One region of the Arthrobacter sp. Y3221087 genome, then DNA from elsewhere that is predicted to be linked to it. Evidence: predicted binding sites of a transcription regulator. Region 1 holds the regulator's gene; the other holds the start of a gene.
What was found. The regulator LexA, encoded in region 1, represses DNA repair genes until DNA is damaged. The targets are predictions, from matches to a motif close to TCGAACANNTGTTCGA.
Positions count from the first base shown of each region.

Region 1 (10,036 bases):
GTTCGAACGGCTCACCGCGCTGCAGGACCGAATCGCCGCCGAGGAGAACCGCAAGCAGCTGGGCCGCCGCGTAGAAGTGATGGTCACCGCCCAGTCGGGCCGCAAGGCGGAAGAAACCCACCGGCTGTCCGGCCGGTCCCAGGACCAGCGCCTGGTGCATTTTTCCGTTCCGGACGGTGCGCCCGCACCACGCCCGGGAGACCTCGTTACGGTCACCATCACTGAGGCTGCCGCCTTCCACCTAGTCGCGGACCCCACGCTGGAGGACTACAGCCTGCGGCGCTCACGGGCCGGTGACGCCTGGGACAGGTCGCAGGCAGACTCCTGCGGCGCCCCGGCACCCGCTGCGGGCGCCGGCCGCAAGGGCGTCTCCCTGGGCATGCCCTCACTGCCGCTGCGCACTCCCTGACAGGTGGGCACTCCGCCAGTCATCGCCGTCGTCGGTCCCACCGGTTCCGGCAAATCGGACCTCGCCGTCAGCCTTGCCCTGGAGCTGGACGGCGAAGTCATCAACGCTGACGCCATGCAGTTCTACCGCGGCATGGACATCGGAACGGCAAAAGTCACCGTGGCGGAGCGCAGGGGAGTCCCGCACCATCTCCTGGACATCCTGGAGGTGACGCAGGAAGCGAGCGTCTCGGACTTCCAGCAGCAGGCCCGGCAGCTCATCGACGAAATCCATGCCCGCGGAAAACGGGCCATCCTGGCCGGCGGGTCCGGGCTCTACGTCCGGGCCGCGCTGGATGTCCTGGACTTTCCGGGCACCGACCCACAGCTGAGGCAGCAGCTCGAAGCGGACCTCGCCGCCACCGGCACCGCTGCCATGCTGGCCAGGCTGCGGGCCGTGGACCCGGTCTCGGCAGGCCGGCTCTCCGATGACCGGCGCATCATCCGGGCACTGGAAGTCCACCAGCTCACCGGCCGCCCTTTCAGCTCCTTCATGCCCCGCCGCGAGTACATCCACCCCGCCGTGCAGGTGGGCCTGGCGGTGGACCGGGACATACTCCGGGAACGGCTGGCCCTGCGGGTGCACGCCATGGTGGACAAGGGGCTGCTGGCCGAAGTCCGCCGGTTGGACGCGCAGGGCCTCCGCCATGGCAAGACAGCATCCCGCGCTCTCGGCTACTCCCAGTTCCTGCAGGTTATCGACGGTGAAGCGACCGTCGCAGAGGCAGCGGAAAGCACCATCGTGGCCACCCGCCAGTTCGCCCGCCGCCAGCTCACCTGGTTCGGGGCGGACCCCCGGATCAGCTGGCTGGACTGGCAGGACCCGCAACTGGTGGAGCGTGCCGCCGACCTCTGCCGCTGACGGGTTCCCGCCGGCGCTTCAGTGCCGGCAGCCGGTTTCGGGCCTGCCGCAGCCGGCCGGTAACCTTGGAAGCATGGACGCAACCCTCGCAGAGACCACCGGCCCCGCCTTCCGCACGCTGGGCGGGCTGCGCTTTTCGAAGGGGCATGGTACGGGCAACGATTTTGTCCTGGTGGCCGATCCCGAGGGTGCGCGCACCATCACCGCGGTCCAAGTGGCCGGCCTGTGCGACCGGCACCGCGGCATCGGCGGAGACGGCCTGATCCGCGCGGTTCCCTCCCGCCTGCTCCCCGAAGGCCGCGACCTGCTGGCCACGGTCCCTGAGGCCGAATGGTTCATGGACTACCGGAACGCCGACGGCTCCCTGTCCGAGATGTGCGGCAACGGTGTCCGTGTCTTCGTCCACTTTCTCCGGGCCGAAGGCCTGATTGACCTTCCCGACGGCGGTGCGCTGACCATCGGCACCCGCGGCGGGGCCAAGACCGTGGTCCGTACGGGGGATGAGTACGCCGTGGACATGGGCCCCTGGGAGTTCATCTTCCCCGGTGAAGCCACAGCGAAAGCCATGGATTCGCTGGTCACCGCGGACGGGCTGGAGGTCCCGCGGCCCGCGCTGTCCGTCAGCATGGGCAACCCGCACACCGTTGTGGCCCTCGCAGAACTCTCCGAACTCGCGGGGACCCGGCTCTTCACGGCACCCACCGTCGAACCCGTTCCTGCCAACGGCACCAACGTGGAGTTCGTTGTCCCGGCTGAACCGCTCGTCCACGACGGCGTTGGTTCAGTCACCATGCGCGTCCACGAGCGGGGTGTCGGCGAGACCCAGTCTTGCGGAACGGGAGCCTGTGCTGCCGCCGTCGCCATCCGCCACTGGGCCGGCGCAGAGGCTCCGGACACCTGGCGGGTCCACGTGCCAGGCGGGGTAGTAGGCGTGAAATTCTTCGCCGGACCGGCCGGCCACGAGCATGTGGAACTTAGCGGCCCGGCCGTCATCGTGGCTACCGGGACGCTTTCCTGACTTTCAGGATGCGGAAGGACTTGGACGTGGACTCGCGGGTCACGCTGAAGGAATCGTCCAGCTCCCCGGCGAGCCAGCGCTGGAGGGAATCCGAGCCCAGGTTCTTCTGAACCACCAGCCACGCAGATCCACCGGGCGCGAGCCGCGGCAGCCACAGTTTCAGCAGCGAGTGAAGCTCGTCCTTGCCGATCCTGATAGGCGGATTCGACCAAATCGTGTCAAACCTCAGGTCCGGATCAACTGCCTCGGGCGTGCTGGCCACAACGTTCGCCAGCCCGAGAGCGGCAGCATTTTCATTGGTCAGCGTGATGCAGCGTTCGTTCACGTCCACGGCGTACACATGTGCGTGCGGGGCACGCAGCGCCATGGTGAGCGCGATGGGTCCCCAGCCGCAGCCGATGTCCAGCAGATTGCCGGTGGGCGCGGGCGCCGGAACCTCAGCCAGGAGGACCGCCGTCCCCTTATCGATGCCGTCAGGGCTGAAGATGCCGCTGGAAGTCTGCAGCCTGCGTGTTTCGCCGGCGAGCTCTACTGTGAGGGGCTTTCTGGTGAAGGGGCCGGCGGGGGATGCGCTGAAATAGTGTGCGGACTCCATAACTGGCCAGAGTAGTTCCCCTTGCGGCGTAAAGGGAAACTGCGGACGCGGGGCCTCTGCTAGGGTGGAGGGCATGTTCCTGATCTTCGAGTAGCCGGTACGGGCACCGCCCGTCCCGCAGTCCGTCCTCCAGCGACGGCCAGTCCCACGGCGACGCAGGTTTTCATCACCTTCCGCTTGTGCACCGGACCAGACCCAACATGTCTGTTCCGGCAGCCGGACAATACTCGAAAGTCAGCATCCGCTGGTCTTTTCGCCGATTCTCCGGCACGTTCCCGTTCCGCCGCCTTCCGTGATGCGGCACCCGCGCCCGCGGCCGCCTTCCGGCGCGCCGGCGCCCAACATCCCAGGAGAACTGCATGACCGCAGGCCGTCAGCCCAGCGCGAATACTTCCCCACAGACCAGCAATCGGCACTATTCTGGAACTGCCGAATCTTCAAAGGAGACCATGACCAGCCAGCCCAACACCGGATCCGAACCAGCCGCCCAGGACATGAGCCCTGCGGAAATCCAGGCTGTGATCGACCGGATTCTCTCCAAGGACGTACCGGCCAGGAATCTCAGCACGCCCCGCGGAGAAGAACGCGGCAACGGCAAGCCCGTGCTGGGTGCGGCACAGGCCATCTCCCGCCTGGACGAAGAGCACACCACGTTCGACGGCGACCAGCAGGACCTTGAGGAACGCCGCGCCCTCCGGCGCACCGCCGGCCTCTCCACGGAACTGGAAGACGTCACCGAAGTCGAATACCGCCAGCTGCGCCTGGAGCGCGTGGTCCTGGCCGGGCTTTGGTCCGAGGGAACCCTTGCCGACGCCGAAAACTCGCTCCGCGAGCTCGCGGCACTTGCCGAGACAGCCGGTTCAGAGGTGCTGGACGGCCTGGTGCAGCGCCGGGACAAGCCGGATCCCGGCACGTTCCTGGGCTCCGGAAAGGCCCAGGAACTCAAGGACATCGTGATGTCCACCGGCGCGGATACCGTGATCGTCGACGCCGAACTTGCCCCGTCCCAGCGGCGCGGGCTTGAAGACATCGTCAAGGTCAAGGTCATCGACCGCACTGCCCTGATCCTGGACATCTTCGCCCAGCACGCCAAGAGCCGGGAAGGCAAGGCGCAGGTTGAGCTCGCGCAGCTCGAGTACCTGCTTCCCCGCCTCCGCGGCTGGGGTGAGTCGATGTCCCGCCAGGCCGGTGGCCAGGTGGGCGGCGCGGCCGCCGGCATGGGCTCCCGCGGCCCCGGTGAGACGAAGATCGAACTGGACCGCCGGCGGATCCGCACCCGCATGGCCAAGCTGCGGCGCGAAATCGCCGCGATGAAGCCGGCCCGCGAAACCAAGCGCGCCAACCGCCGTCGTAATGCCGTTCCCTCCGTGGCCATCGCCGGTTACACCAACGCCGGGAAGTCTTCCCTGCTGAACCGCCTGACGGACGCGGGCGTGCTGGTCGAAAACGCCCTGTTCGCCACGCTGGACCCCACGGTGCGCAAGGCCGAAACGGCGGACGGTCTGGGGTACACCTTGGCGGATACGGTCGGTTTTGTCCGGTCCCTGCCCACCCAACTGGTGGAGGCCTTCCGTTCCACGCTGGAGGAAGTGGCTGACGCCGACCTCATCCTGCACGTAGTGGATGCCTCGCACCCGGATCCCGAAGGCCAGATTGCTGCCGTCCGCAAGGTCTTCAGCGAGGTGGATGCGCGCAAGATCCCGGAGATCATCGTGCTGAACAAGGCCGACGCAGCGGACCCCTTCGTGGTGGAGCGGCTTAAGCAGCGCGAGCCGCGCCACGTGGTGGTTTCGGCGCGTACCGGTGAGGGGATCGCGGAACTGCTCCGCGTAATCAGCGAATCCATCCCGCGGCCCAGCGTCAAGATGGAACTGCTCCTTCCCTACAACCGCGGCGACCTGCTCAGCAAACTGCACGACTCCGACGCTGAAATCATCAGCCTTGACCACGTCGAGGCAGGTACCCGGGCCGTCGTCATGGTCCGGGAAGGCCTGGCGGCCGAACTGGAACCCTTCGCCGCGAATGACTGACCTCGTGGCCGGCGAAGCCACGGACACGGCCGGCGGGCAGTTCGTCATCGAGCTGCTCGACCGGGCCGTTGCCGCCATGGGCGGGCAGAGCCGCACCGGGCAGCACGAAATGGCCAGGCAGGTGGCGCGCGCCATCGAAACGGGGAACCACCTGCTGGTTCAGGCGGGAACCGGCACCGGCAAGTCCCTCGCGTACCTGGTTCCGCTGATTGCCCACGCCCTCGAAAGCAACAAGCCTGCCCTGGTTTCGACCGCCACGCTGGCATTGCAGACGCAGATCGTGGGCCGGGACCTGCCCCGCCTCCTTAAGGCGATCACTCCTGCCCTGGACCGGCCGGTGAAGGTGGCACTGGTCAAGGGCCGTTCCAACTACGTCTGCCGGCACAAGCTCGAAGGGGGGTTCCCGTCGGAGGAGCCCGCAGAGGGGCAGCTGTTTTCGCTGGGGGAGGACAACAGTGTTCCGCATTTTGCCGCAACGGTCGGCGGTCCCGCGTCGCAGCTTGGCAAGGAGGTGGTGCGGCTGCGCGAGTGGGCGGAGAAGACCGCCACCGGCGACCGTGACGAACTCCTTCCCGGTGTGACCGACCGCGCCTGGCGGCAGGTCTCGGTGACCTCGATGGAATGCCTGGGTTCACAGAAGTGCCCCCTGGCTGCGGAATGCTTCAGCGAGCTGGCACGCCAGGATGCGGCGGAGGCCGACGTCGTGGTCACCAACCACGCCATGCTGGCTGTCAGCGCCTTCGAAGGCCTGGCCGTCCTGCCAGAGTATGACGTTGTGGTGGTGGACGAGGCCCACGAGCTGCAGGACCGGGTCACGGGAGCCGTCACCGGCCAGCTCTCCGTTGCCATGGTCCACGCCGCCGCCGCCAGCGCTCGGAAACACACGGCCATCACCGTGGACGCCCTCAACGCCGCCGCCGCCAACCTGGAAATGGCCCTCGCGGGCGCGCCGAACGGGCTGCTGCCCAACGGCCTGAACGACGAACAGCTGGACTGCATCGACCAGCTGCGTGAGGCCTGCCGCGCGGCGCTGTCCGATTCCAAGGGGGACAGCAGCACGACGCCCGACGGCGGGAGGCAGCTTGCCCGGTCCCGCCTGATGCTCATCCTGGAATTGTGCGAGCGGCTGCTTGCGGCCCGGGACAACAGGGAAGTGGTGTGGTTCTCGCGTGCCAGTTCCTTCGACCCCGGCCAGGGGTATTCGCAGCCTGACGAGTCCGCGCCCGTGCTGGTCAACATCGCGCCGCTGTCCGTGGCAGGCCGGTTGCGGGAGGGCCTCTTTGCCGATCACACCGTGATCCTGACATCCGCCACCCTGGCCATCGGATCAGCGTTCGAGCCCGCCGCCGGGGGTCTCGGCCTGGTGGGAGACGGCGCCCCCAGCTGGACCGGCGTGGACGTGGGCTCGCCCTTCGACTACCCGAAACAGGGCATCCTGTATGTTGCCGGCCACCTGCCCAAACCGGGCCGTGGCGCGTCGCCGGAATCGCTGGCCGAACTGGAGGCGCTCATCCGCGCATCCGGCGGCGGGGCGCTCTGCTTGTTCTCCTCACGGCGCGCCGCCGAGGAAGCAGCTGAGGCGCTTCGCCCCAAGCTCGGTGTGACAGTCCTTTGCCAGGGCGATTCCACCATGACGGCCCTGGTCAAGCAATTCGCGGACGAACCGGACACCTGCCTGTTCGGAACCATGTCCCTGTGGCAGGGAGTAGACGTCCCGGGCGGATCGTGCCGGCTGGTGGTCATTGACCGCATCCCGTTCCCGCGGCCTGATGATCCGCTCATGACGGCGCGGTCCCGTGCGGTGGCGCAGGCAGGCGGCAACGGGTTCATGTCGGTGTCCGCAACCCATGCCGCCATCCGGCTGGCCCAGGGGGCAGGCCGCCTGATCCGGTCCACCGGCGACAAGGGAGTGGTGGCGGTGCTGGATTCACGCCTTGCCACCGAGCGCTACGCCGGATTCCTGCGGGGGGCGCTGCCCCCGTTCTGGGCCACAACGGACCGGAAGACAGCGGTAGCAGCCCTTGAGCGGCTGGCCGCGGAGGCCAACTGACAGACGGCACCCGCCCGTGTACCGGGAAGGTGCCGTCTTTTTCGAACTATGGAGTTGTTGGTCCTGCTCTCCCTAGAGCGAGCGCAGGACCGAGACCACTTTGCCCATGATGGTGGCGTGGTCGCCAAGAATCGGTTCGTACTGGGTGTTCTGCGGGAGCAGCCAGGTATGGCCGTCACGCTGGCGGAAGGTCTTTACCGTGGCCTCATCGTCCAGGAGCGCCGCCACGATATCGCCGTTGGCGGCATCCGCCTGGCGCCGCACCACCACCCAGTCACCGTCGCAGATGGCGGCGTCCACCATGGAATCGCCCGCCACCCGAAGCATGAACAGCTCGCCCTGTCCCACCAGCTGGCGGGGGAGCGGCATGACGTCCTCCACCAGTTGGTCGGCCAGGATGGGACCGCCGGCGGCGATCCGGCCGACCAGTGGCACCATGGCGGTGTCCACTGCGGTGGGCAGCTCCGTTACTGTGGCAGCCGCATCCTGGGGCAGTGAAACCGAAGGACCGCCGGTCTTTGCGGGTCCGCCATCCAGCGTGAGAGGCGTGAGTACCTCCATGGCCCGGGGCCGCTTCGGATCCCGCCGGAGGTAGCCCAGCTTCTCCAGCTGGGAGAGCTGGTGGGTGACACTGGACAGGCTGGCAAGGCCAACGGTGTCGCCAATTTCGCGCATCGAGGGCGGGTAGCCGTTCTCGTTGACCGAGCGCTGGATGGTTTCCAGAATTTTCTTCTGCCGCGGCGTGAGCCCCTTCGCGGCCCTTTTCGGCTGCGAGGCTGTCCTGCCCCCGGTGGCTGCTGCTGCCATATTCGCCAATGCCTTTCGGTTGCCACCGGGCTTTCCAAGGCTCCGGACTGGGTGACTTGCCCTTTTGTCAGACCCTGCTGATCAGCTTCAAGGGTGGTTGTTTCCTGTTTCAAAGCTAGGCCAGCCACTTTGCTTTTTCAAACATTTGTTCTAGCGAGTCTCGACATTATTCGTTGATAGGTGCTAAAACTGGAGAAGGCAAAAGTTCGAATATGTGTTCTAGTCAAGTGCTCGCTATTCGAAAGACGTTCGAATACTGGAGCCGAAATGTCAGTGGTGCCGGGCAGGCTGGAGCCTGTACAGCAGCGAGGCGCCAGTCTCCGCCCCCAGGCGGTGAACGCACTAAGGCGGTGAACGCACCAAGGCGGTGGACGAATACAGGTAGTAAACGCAGTACAGGCAGTACCGGCACTACATGCAACACAGCACGGTTTTTCCCAGGCAGCACAGGACGGTCCAGGAGGGCTCAGACATGTCAGCTATATCCGCTTCGCAGGCAAACGCTCCGCAGGCCCCTGCCCGGCAGGCTTTGCAGCACGCCACGCCCGGTACCCCGGGGGGCCCGGCGCCCCTGCCTCCCCTTCGCCTGACCCGGCGGGGGAAGATCGTCCTGATCGGTATCCCGCTCGTGCTGCTGGCGGCCCTGCTGCTGTCCCTGGCAGGGTTCTTTAACTCGCCGGCCAAGGCCTCCGACACTGCTGAAGACCTCACGGTGACTCCCACGGTGACCGTTACAGTCCAGTCCGGACAGTCGTTGTGGTCCATCGCTGGAACTGTCGCCCCCGACCGTGATGCCCGGGATGTGGTTGCTGACATCGTCCAGCTGAACAACCTCCCTGCAGGGGCGGTCTTGCCCGGTCAGCAGTTGTACGTCCCCACCAGCTGAGGCAGCGTCCGCCCCAACATGCGCCGGGTGCGGCCTTGCCGCAGGCCGCACGCCCGGCGCGAACACCGGCTGTCACATTTTCCGGTCTCCGTGACGGCCACTAAACTGTTCAGGTGAGTGACCAGCTAGAGCGTCTGAACCGGCTTCCCCTCCGCAGCAACCTCCGCGGGCTGACCCCCTACGGGGCGCCCCAGCTGGATGTCCCCATCCTCCTGAACGTCAACGAAAACTCGCACGGCGTTCCGGCCGACGTGCGGGCTGCCATCACCGCAGCCGTTGCCGAGGCCGCCACCAGCCTCAACCGGTATCCGGACCGGGAGTTCACCGAGCTCCGCCGGGCGCTGGCAGAGTACCTGGGCCACGGACTGGACGAGTCCAACCTGTGGGCCGCCAACGGTTCCAATGAAGTGCTCCAGCAGATCCTCCAGGCTTTTGGCGGTCCCGGCCGCACAGCGCTTGGCTTCCCGCCCACGTATTCCATGTATCCGCTGCTGGCCAGCGGAACGGATACCGAATACATCAAGGGCGAACGCGCCGGCGATTACGGGCTGAGCGCCGAATCCGCGGCCCGCCAGGTGAAGGACCTCCAGCCCAACATCGTCTTCCTCTGCTCACCCAACAACCCCACCGGCACCGGTCTCGGGCTGGATGTGGTGGAAGCCGTCTACGAGGCCGGAGCAGCAAGCGAAACCATCGTCATTGTGGACGAGGCCTACCACGAGTTCGCCCACGACGGCACCCCCAGCGCATTGACCCTCCTGCCCGGACGGGAGCGGCTGATCGTTTCCCGCACCATGAGCAAGGCGTTTGCCCTCGCGGGTGCACGCCTCGGCTACATGGCGGCAGCCCCCGAAGTCACGGATGCCCTGCGCCTGGTCCGCCTGCCTTACCACCTGTCCGCCGTCACGCAGGCAACAGCCCTGGCGGCCCTGCAGCACCGCGAAGCCCTCATGGCCGACGTCGAAGACATCAAGAAGCAGCGCGACCGCATCGTCACCGAACTGACGCGGCTGGGACTCAAGCCCGCAGCCTCGGACTCCAACTTCGTCTTCTTCGGCGGCCTGGAGAACCCCCGCCAGGTCTGGCAGGAACTGCTGGACGCGGGCGTGCTGATCCGCGACGTCGGGATCCCCGGCCACCTCCGCGTCACGGCAGGAACTGAGACCGAAACCACAGCATTCCTCACCGCCCTGGAAAGCATCCTTGCCAGCCAGGCTGCGCTTCCCGCCTAGACTTGAAGTACCGGCGCTGGACGCCGTGCCAAACTCCTTCTCCCGCAAAAAGGACACCTGACCATGAGTTCCACCGGATCGAACACGGCCGCGGCCCGGACCGCGCGCA
Region 1 covers NZ_JBNHFE010000002.1:412,015-422,050, forward strand. Annotated here, with positions in the region: gene miaB (tRNA (N6-isopentenyl adenosine(37)-C2)-methylthiotransferase MiaB) at 1-409, shown strand, start outside; gene miaA (tRNA (adenosine(37)-N6)-dimethylallyltransferase MiaA) at 413-1,309, shown strand; gene dapF (diaminopimelate epimerase) at 1,383-2,327, shown strand; gene AC5RUO_RS11575 (class I SAM-dependent methyltransferase) at 2,308-2,922, opposite strand; gene hflX (GTPase HflX) at 3,372-4,952, shown strand; gene AC5RUO_RS11585 (ATP-dependent DNA helicase) at 4,945-7,002, shown strand; gene lexA (transcriptional repressor LexA) at 7,075-7,809, opposite strand; gene AC5RUO_RS11595 (LysM peptidoglycan-binding domain-containing protein) at 8,282-8,695, shown strand; gene AC5RUO_RS11600 (histidinol-phosphate transaminase) at 8,809-9,927, shown strand; gene hisB (imidazoleglycerol-phosphate dehydratase HisB) at 9,991-10,036, shown strand, end outside.

Region 2 (10,036 bases), on a different contig from region 1:
TGCTGGAAGAGCACGGCAACGCCACGGCCACTCGCTACCAGCGATCGGACTGTGGCGTAGCTGCGGGAGCGGTGCCGGATGTCCGGCGTCAGGCCGGCAGCGCGGTACATCTCGAGGATGCGCGTGGAGATGGGAGGAGCGTCGAAAAAGATGAGCGGACTGTCGGCTACGTCCCTGAGTGCAACCACCTCCGCTTCGCGCTGGGGATGGTCCGCCGGAAGCAGGATGTACGGCTCTACGGACAGCAACGGGGCCGTCTTGAGCGCAGGGGAGATGTCCATGTCGAATACGAAGGCGGCGTCGATGGAACCGTTGAGCAGGCGCTCCTGCAGATCCTCGTGGTACCCCTCAATGAAATCGACCTCCACGTGCGGGCACTGTTCCGCAAAATCGGCCAGCATCGGGGGAATGATGGTGGGCCCCAGCGGCATAAAGCACCCGACGGTCAGTGGACCGCGGATGTCAGTCCTGGCGCGTTTGGACAGCGACGCGATCTCATCCGCAAGTTCAAGCAGTTGGCGCGCCTGCCTGAACACCACGATGCCCGTCGATGTCAGGGTGAGCCCCTTGGACTTGCGCTTGATGCACAGCTGGGCCCCGACAATTCGCTCCAGTTCCGCGATGGACATGGAGATGGCCGACGGCGCCATGTGTAGCCGCCGTGCTGCCTCGCTCATCGTTCCGGTTTCGGCCGCCACGACAAAGTGCAAGACCTGGCGCAGCGTAATTGAGGGGTTCAGGGCGATGTTCACATTGTCAATATTACTGACGACCAAGAGCGAAAATAGACGATTTACTTGAGCAGTTCAGCTTGCCATCATAAAAGAAACGGCGCCGACGACGGCGTCCCCGCCGTCGCAGCAGCGGCAGCACCCCTTCCCGAAAGTGACGTAACGTAAATGGACGCCCAAGCCACCTTCCTCGACCAGGCAGAAGCAATTGTCGGCCCCGGCAACGTTGTCCGTGCCACGCCCAAAGACGGCTACATCGACCCGTATCCCCTCAATCCCGGGCGGGCTAAGTGGCCTGGCGTGCGTCCTGGGAGCGTGGAGGAGGTCCAAGCCGTGGTCCGGCTCGCCAACGACACCGGCGTTCCGCTGTGGTCCTTCTCCAAGGGCAAGAACCTGGGTTACGGGGGACCGGAACCGCGCAGCCGCGGCATGGTAGCGCTGGACCTGAGCCGCCTCAACAAAATCATCGAAGTGAATGACCATCTTAACTACGCCGTCATCGAGCCCGGTGTCAGCTTCTTTGACCTCTTCGAACACATTCAGGAAAACGGGCTGAAGCTTTGGATGTCCGTTCCCGCCCTCGGCTGGGGATCGATCCTTGGCAACGCCCTCGACCGCGGCTACGGCATGACCCCGATGGGCGACCATGTGCAATCCATTTGCGGTATGGAGGTGATACTGCCGGACGGTGAGCTGGTGCGTACAGGAATGTGGGCCATGGACGGAACGGAACTCGGCCCCATCTTCAAAGGCGGATTCGGACCCACACTGGACGGTATCTTCACCCAATCAAATCTCGGCATAGTCACCAAGATCGGCCTTTGGCTGATGCCCTGGCCGGACGTGTACATCAACGGCGACGTTGTGGTGGAGCGCGAGGAGGACATGCCCAAGCTGGTGGACATCCTGACCCAGCTCCGGCGCGAGGACGTCATTCAGAACAACGCCCTGTGCGGCAACGTGGTTCGGGCGGCCACCATGAACGGTCCGCGGTCACGCTGGTACCAGGGGGAGGGGTCCATTCCGGATGACCGTCTGGAGGAAATGCGCCAGGAAATGGGCATTGGCCAGTGGAACGCCAAGTTCGCGATCTACGGCGACAAGGGACTCGCCCAACGCAGGCTTGAGATCATTCGGGAACGCTTCGCCGGGCTTGAAGGGTTTACCGTCAAAGCCAGGCTCTATGAAGGTGCCGAAGGCGTACAGGTCGCCTATGACGACATTGCTGACATGGACCGCACTCAAATGGCCGGAGTGCCCACCCTGAAGCCCTTGTCCACGGTGGCATGGGCGGCGGAAAACGGCGGGCATATCGACGCTGCCCCCATCATTCCCGCCCGAGGGGAGGAAGTGTGGGCGTTCTATCGAGAAGCCAAGGAGCTGTACCGCCGGTTCGGCTTTGACCTGTACATCGGTTACCACCTCTACCCGCGCCATATGGTGCACGTGACCATGATCTTCTTCGAAAACGATAACCAGGAGCAGTTGGCGCGCGCACGGGCTCTCTACTCAGCGTTGCTGGCAGCAGCCCGTAGCCACGGGTACGCGCCCTACCGCAGCCATGTGGACTACATGGATGTCATCGCTGACGGCTTCGACTACAACAACAACGCCATCCGTCGGCTCCAGGAGACACTGAAGGACGTGCTGGATCCCAACGGCATCCTGGCGCCCGGAAAGCAGGGGGTCTGGCCCCGGCGGTACCGCGAGGTCGGGGCGGAAGCCTCGGACGGCGTCGCCGAATCGGCTGTCCCGCTTTAGAACGCCTGTCCAAAGCAGCTTCCGACAGGTTGCGGCGACGGAAGCCATCACGGAGAAGGGGCCGGACGCTGGTGAAGCAAACCAGCGTCCGGCCCTTTTCGCTACAGGACCGCCAGTAGTAGCCCCAGGGTGCGCTCCTGGAGGTGGACGCGTGCTCCTTTTGCCTTGCAGCGGCGTGTCCAGGGCTTGTACATGGATTCGAACAGCATCCGCCGGGAAATCCCCCTACGTCGAGTTGTTCTTGCACGGCCGCCTGTACCTCGACGATTTGATCGCCTGGAAGATTCCGCTCAAGGACATTAATGAGGCATTGTCAAATTCCAGCTTTTTATATAATATTCCATCAGAATGCATTTTGCATGGGGAGTGTTGGGCTATCTCGTCCAATTACTTGCGCCAGCTGAGAAGGAGTTCGAAGTGACAGCACGCACCGGAGCAGAGTACAAGCGGGGCCTGGACGACGGCCGAGAGGTATGGCTGGGGTCGGAGCGCATCTCCGTCCTTGAGCACCCGGCCTTTAGAGGATCGGTTGAAGGCATGGCCGGCTACTTCGACTACCAGCACAAGTACGCGGCGGACTGCCTGAGCACCCACCCGGAGACCGGCGAGGCCATGAACGTCAGCCACTCGCTGCCTAGAAACGCGGAAGACATAGTGCGCCGCCACCGCGCCTTCGACCGCCTGGCCCGGTACTCCAATGGCATGCTCGGCCGCACGCCGGACTACGTCAACGTGGTCCTGGCCGGGCACGTGGCCCGCAAGGACATCTTTGACCGCTCCGGGGACCCGGTGTACCACCAGCGGCTGGCGGCATACCAGCGCGAAGTCATCGAAAAGGACCTCGCACTGACCCACACCATTGTGCACGCCGCGATCGATAAGAGCGTCGGCGAACTGCAGGGCATGAACGAGGAACTCACCCTGCGCGTGATGAAACGGACTGAGCAGGGCCTCATCGTCAAGGGCGCGAAGATGCTCGCCACCCTCGGCCCCATCGCCGATGAGCTGTACGTCTACCCGGCAGTGCCCATCCAAAAAGGCTTCGAGGAATACGCAATCTCCTTCGCTATCCCCGTGGCCACCCCCGGCGTTGTCGCCATTTGCCGGGACCACTACGGCGTGGACGCGGCCCTGGAGGACAAGCCGTTCTCCTCACGTTTCGACGAACAGGACGCCGTCATCATCTTTGATGACGTCTTGGTGCCTTGGGACCGCGTGTTTATTGACGGCAACCTGGACGTCTACAACTCCATCAACGCAGGCACCGCTTCCGGCAACACGCAGCAGCAGACGGCCATCCGCGCGGCCGTGAAGCTGGAGTTCGCCTACGATCTGTGCACGCAGATTGCCAAGGTGACCGGGACTGAGGGCAAGCCCGATGTCGGCGCGATGCTCGGTGAAATCTACACCTACCTGCGGCTCACCCGGGCGGCCATCCATTCGGCGGAACTTCGGGCCTCGGACTGGGGCGGCGGAGCGTACTTCTGCCACGACGACATCAGCTCCCTGCGGGCCATCATGCCGGGCTGGATGATTCGGATCAACGACATCATCAAGTCCATGGGCTCGCACAACCTGCTGGCAACACCCACGGGCGGTGCGTTCCACGATCCCCGGCTGGGCCCGCTGCTGGAAAAGTACCTCCCCGGTGCCAACGGCATCAGCGCCCAAGAACGCGCCCGCATTATGCGCACCGCCTGGGACTTCGCCGGCTCGGCACTGGGCAGCCGGATCGAACTCTACGAACGTTTTTACCTCGGCAGCATCGGCCGCGCCCGCGCCCTGGACCACCGCAAGGCCCAGGCAGCGGGGGAGACCGGTGCCTACCATGCCATGTTCGCGGAAATCGACGATACCCCCGCTGGGCCCGAAGGCGAACCTGACGCGTCCGCCGGTGACCGGATCACCGTCGGGGCCAGAGTCTAGGTTCCGCCATGCCGGCGCAGACAGAGGAGGCCGCCGGCCCCGGAAGCAGCCTGGAAAACACGACAGGCATCGTGGCCGGGCATGTCACTGGCACCGGCTTCGAGGCCTTCGACGCCGCCAACGTGGCCGGGGCCAAGAGCCGGATCATCGATTCGCTGGGCAACATCGCCGCGGGCCACTACGCCCAGGGCAACGACGCCACCCTGAACCTCGCCCGACGCTGGGGCGGCGCTGAGGAAGCAAGCGTCTGGTCCACGGCATCCGCCTGCCAGCGCACAACGCGCGGTGGTTTACGCGGTGATGATGCGGTCCTACGACCTCGAGCCAATCGGTGCGCAGTACGGGGAGCGGACGCCGTCCGCGGCCCAGATCAGCGGGACCACTATTCCAGTGGCCCTGGCGGTCGCCGAGCAGCAGCGCTACTCGGGGGTGGGGACCTGCTCACCGCACTGATTCTGAGGGACCACCTCGCCTCACGCCTCGCCGCAGCTTCACCGCTGCGGACCTGGAACGGCTGCTGAACTCCGCTTGGAAGGGAAATACCGCATGATTTTTCTGGCACATCAGCTGAGACTGCTGTCCCACCTCAGCTACAAGCAGGACCTGGCCCTGTGGGAAGCCGAACTGGCGGCCCCCACCATCAGATTGATTTCGTCCGCCTGGGTGGGCTGGTATGAAGCAGAGCCCGAGGCCTGAGAGAGGAGAATTCGCCGGCGGAAGCCCGCCGTCGCCTCGGGAGCAACTTCACCGCTCATCCAGGTGCATACCAGCCTCGCCCGCCCGCCTTGCCCACAGCGGTGCACAAGACGTTCAAGCATCCGATCGGCTGCGGGACCTAGCGTCCACGTGGAAGAGTAAATTGCGAAGCAACGCTGAGCTCCTCTCGTTCCGGTCCGGCGAAGAAAGTGATGAGGCTCTCCTCGAAGCCCGGAACGGATCGGAGGACTGGAAGGATGAGGTCACTGGCCAGTTCCGACGGTGTCATGAGTCGTCCGGTCCTGGTGCGCAGCGCCAGAACGTTTAGTTGGGTGATGCCGCATCCGGCCAGCACGTGGTCACTTTGAAACTGAATGAGGTGGGCCGCCGTCGGGTCCGCCCGACGATCGCTGCCGGAGTACTGCTGATGTCCAGATCTATTCGGCACCACTGGTCCTGGACGTTATCTATCTAGTCTATGGATTTCAGCCACCCTCCCCTCTCGCAGGCGGGCGTATTAGTCGCTGTTCCTTGAGTGGCGGTGTGCCAGGGGTTTGCGGAGCGGGGTTTAGCTCTCTTTGCTTTGGTGCCGGTCTAGCAGCTGGGCGCAGCGGATCAGGCCCAGGTGGGAGTATGCCTGAGGGTGGTTGCCCAGGTGCGTTTCGCTTGTGGGGTCATATTCTTCGGGCAACAGCCCGGTGGGGCCGATGAGATTAACAAGCTGGCCGAACAGTACATCGGCGTCATCGGTGCGGCCTACCGCGAGATAGGCCTCGATCAGCCAAGTCGTGCAGATATGGAAGCCGCCTTCCAACCCGGGCAGCCCATCGTCGTAGCGGTACCGAAAAACGGTGGGTCCTACTCGCAGTACGCGCTCGACGGCATCTACTGTTTTCAGGAACCGTTCATCGGTTACATCTAGCAGGCCGGAGAGGCCAATATGCAGGACGGCCGCGTCCAGGTCGGGGCTGTCGTAGGCCACGGTGTACGACGCGGATTCCTCGTTCCAGCCTTGTTGGAGGACTTCGGTTCGGATGGTGGCAGCGGTGGTGCGCCAGAGCGGATCAAGTACCCGTCCGTGACGCTCGGCGGTGCGTACGGCGCGGTCCAGGGTGACCCAGCACATCACCTTGGTGTAAACGTGGTGGCGCGGTGGCCGCCGGGCTTCCCAGATTCCGTGGTCTGGTTCGTGCCAGCGAGCCAGGACCGCCGCGGCCATCTGCTCCAGCAGTTGCCATTGGAAATCGGTCAAAAGACCGTGGTATTCACTGAGACTGTGGATCAACTCTGCTATTGGCCCAAAGACGTCCAGTTGCACCTGGTGGTCTGCAGCATTCCCAATCCGTACCGGGCGCGACCCGGCATAGCCTGGCAGGCTTTCGATGGTTGCCTCGCTGGCCATCGAGTTCCCAGTTACGGAGTAGAGCGGGTGTAGCCATTCCGGGCCTGGAGCCTGGTCCAAAATTCGGCCTAGCCATCCCAGGAACCCGTCGGCCTCGTCGGTGGAACCAAGATCCACGAGTGCTTTAACGGTCATGGAACCGTCACGCAGCCAGCAGTACCGGTAGTCCCAATTACGGATTCCGCCGATTCCCTCGGGCAGGGAGGTGGTGGGGGCCGCCAACACTCCGCCGGTCGGTTCGTGCACCATGGCTCGGAGCACCAGCGCGGAACGCTTAACCAGCGAGGGTTTGACCGCAGGAAGCTTCAGCTTGCGTACCCAGGCCCGGGAACTAGCCGCGACATCGGCCCGGCGCGCTGGCTCGCCGACGGTATCGAGCACAAAAGTTCCGGTGTCCCCGCAGCGCAGGTTCAGGACGACCGGCCCGTTGTGTAGGTCCACGTCTGCAGTGGCGGTTGCATGGCGGTTATCGGTTCTGACCGTGAAACTGACTCCAGGGGCGTGCAGGATTATTGGATCGGCGGTGCCGAGCACGTGCAGGTCAGTACCGCGGACCTCCATCGTGAAGGGGGCGTTCGTGTAATCCGGTCGTGGCGCAAAGACGATCCTGGCCGCGCCTGTGCCGGCAAGCACCCGCACCAGGCTGGTGAGACCTTCCGGAGAGGGTTCCAGGTAGTCCGTCACGGTTATATCCGCCCAGCGGGTCTCGACGATCATCGTGCTGTCCACATAGCGTTGCCCGAGCACCCGCGATGCCTGCACGGGCTCAACGCTGAAATGCCCGGCCGCGTCGCCGCCAAGAATGTGCGCGAACACGGACCCGGAATCCGGCAGCGGATGGGTCATCCAACAGATCTTCGCATCCGGGGTTACCAGTGCGGTGGAGGAGCCGCTCCCCAGTAGCGAATGGCGTTCCAGGCCCACGGCGTCCTCGCCGAAAAGCCAGGCCCTGCGCAATTCGAACAGCACGGCCAGGACCATAGCGAAAGCATCCGGATCCGGCAGCCGGTGTCCGTTCCCGGGCCCGGGCCCGACCCGCAGGCCCAGGTCCGGACCTCGCAGTGTGGTGAGGGCGTCCTCGTCGCTGGGGCCGTCCCCGGCATAGAGCGTGGCGCTGATGCCCAGCTGGGATCGCAGGCGTTCGAGGGCTCGGCCTTTGGCTGGCTCCACCAGGGACAAATCCAGGACGGACCCGTCCACAATGAAATACATCCCGCGGTCCCGGGCAATCCGTTCCGCTTTTGCGGTCACCCGGGCAGCGACGTCCGATGGTTTCCCCATCAGACGCACTGACACCCCTGCGGGTTTCCGATGGATCCTCTCGATCCTGAAATCCTTTTCGGCCCTCACTACTTCCGCCAGGGCGTCGGTGACTTCTTGCAGGATTGGCGTTGTGGTAGCAGGCTGGTCATAGACAAAATCCATGTCAAATTCGGCACCGTGCGAACCCACAAGGTGGACTTCGGCCGGCAGCCGAGACACCGCCGCCAAATCCCGCAAGGAACGGCCTGAAATTACCGCTGCGTGCGTGTTGGGCAGCGACGCCAGGGCGCGGAGGGCAATCGAGGCATTGCCGACCTGCAAGGACACCTGGAGGTCCCCTCGTCGGCAGAAAGTGTCCCGCCATAGTTGCAGGCCACCAGCAGGTACGGAGTGCGTGCCAGCATCTTCAGCTCATTGAGCAGCTGCGGCGACAGCTTATTTCCCGCCGGATCAGACTGGATCAGATCTCTTAGCAAGTCCTGCGGCAAGGAGTTGGAAAGCAGCCCGGAATATTCCGCGGACCGACTGGCCGGCCGCCAGCCACCAGACGTGGTCATGAAGGTTCTAGCCCTCAGCCAACGGCCCGGCAGCTGAAGTGGCCGCCGGTCAGAACCGAGTTATGCCTGCGTCCGACGGGGATCATGTAATAAACTTTCACGGCCAACCATCGTCTCAGCGTGATTCGTTGAAGGCATCGGTGTCAAGGGTTCGGGCTCAGGAGCTCAGGGTCGGGTCCGCACAGGAAACGGGCAAACTTCAAGGCAGAGTTCCCGAGACGAAAAGAGGACGGCCAGAAAGACTAGTCGCTGCCGCGAACACCATGACCTTCCATCGGATTCAGCGGACAGGCGTACAAGGTTGAGCCAACCGGTGGATCCGGAGGTACTCAGCAGAAGCACCAGCTCCGGGTCCAGTTCAACAGCCGGACCGGTGACCGGACGCTGTGGCCACAGTGGATGTGCAGAACGGCCCTGTACAGGGGCGGATGGCGCCGCTGAATCGAGCCCCGGCGTCGGCGGGCATGCCAAGAACTGACACGGAGGGTCCACCGACTCTGGTTCCGTTCATTGACTCACTCGCTGGCCTAGCTTCGAGCTTAGGAGCTAACCCGCGGTTAAGGGCCGGGACTGTCGGGGGCGCCGTGACCGGTTGCATCGAGCACGCTGTCTAGCCAGGTGACGCGATTAGTAAAGCGCTTCGCCTTGCGAGGATCGGTCCACCGGTAGGAGTCGTGCTCCCAATTGATTTTCAGCCGCCTTCGGGATGTTAGGGCGGTGAAAGTGTGAATGAGCCACGGGGTTCCAAAGCGGTCGGTGACCACGAGGTCCGGTCCTTGACGGAGCGCCTGGAGGTCTTCGGCCCGCAGCCCCGCTTCTTCGAAGAGTTCTTCAAGAGCCTGCTGTTCCGGTGTCGCCCCGGGTTCCAGAAATCCGGTGATGCAGTGCCAAAGGCCGCTGTCGTGGCTAGGGCGGCGGCTTCTTCTAAACAGGGCAATCCTGCCCCGCCATTGGATGACGGCGGCGATGACAATGTGATTCAGGGGAATGTCAGATGCAGCGCCAGAGGGAACCTTGGTGCCAAGGACCGTATTGCTGGGGCCCATGTTCCTCTCCTTTACTACGTGCTCTCGAGGGGCTGGCACTTATAGTGCACAATTCTTGATCGATCCCGCCTCCTCAGCTGTGGACTACTGCCGGCGCCGTGTCAGCTAGGAGATAGAAATTTTCGAGAAAACCGGAGACGCGCACCGGCGCGCTGCACGACGCGGCGGTCCAGCTTGCTCGGTTGTTCCTAGGAGAGTCGCGCCCAGTCGGTCACCAGGGAGGTCACCAAGTCCTTGCCGATAGCCTAACAATCCATAACTATAGCAATAATGCCTAAAGACAGGATAATGTATTGTCCGTATCGATGTACCCCTTTAGCCGGCGGCGCCGCCGCCCAAAGAGAATCAACATCACCTCCCGGGGCGCTCGGCGCCGTGAAAGGAACCACACATGAACTACGCAACCTTCGTATCCGCAGACGGCTCCCCCACTTGGGGCATCATTGCCGACGGACAGGCGTACGATCTTGGCCCCAGCGGAGCCAACCTTGCCCGCACGCTCCGCGTCGCCGTCGAGCAGGGCATCTTCGGCACCGTTGGCGAGGAGTTCCGCAACGCCCCGTCCCGACCGGAAGCGGACATCGAGTTCCTCCCGCCCATCACGGATCCCGGCAAGATTCTTTGCATCGGCGTGAACTACCGCAGCCACCAGGA
Region 2 covers NZ_JBNHFE010000006.1:56,600-66,635, reverse strand. Annotated here, with positions in the region: gene AC5RUO_RS16430 (LysR family transcriptional regulator) at 1-752, opposite strand, end outside; gene AC5RUO_RS16425 (FAD-binding oxidoreductase) at 900-2,492, shown strand; gene AC5RUO_RS16420 (4-hydroxyphenylacetate 3-hydroxylase N-terminal domain-containing protein) at 2,910-4,418, shown strand; gene AC5RUO_RS16415 (hypothetical protein) at 4,427-4,939, shown strand; gene AC5RUO_RS16410 (hypothetical protein) at 4,965-5,114, shown strand; partial or broken gene AC5RUO_RS16405 (trehalase-like domain-containing protein) at 5,683-8,336, opposite strand; gene AC5RUO_RS16400 (NUDIX domain-containing protein) at 8,894-9,382, opposite strand; gene AC5RUO_RS16395 (fumarylacetoacetate hydrolase family protein) at 9,774-10,036, shown strand, end outside.
Region 2: a site for LexA is predicted at 2,679-2,694, ahead of AC5RUO_RS16420 (4-hydroxyphenylacetate 3-hydroxylase N-terminal domain-containing protein). Genes of this name have one in related genera too.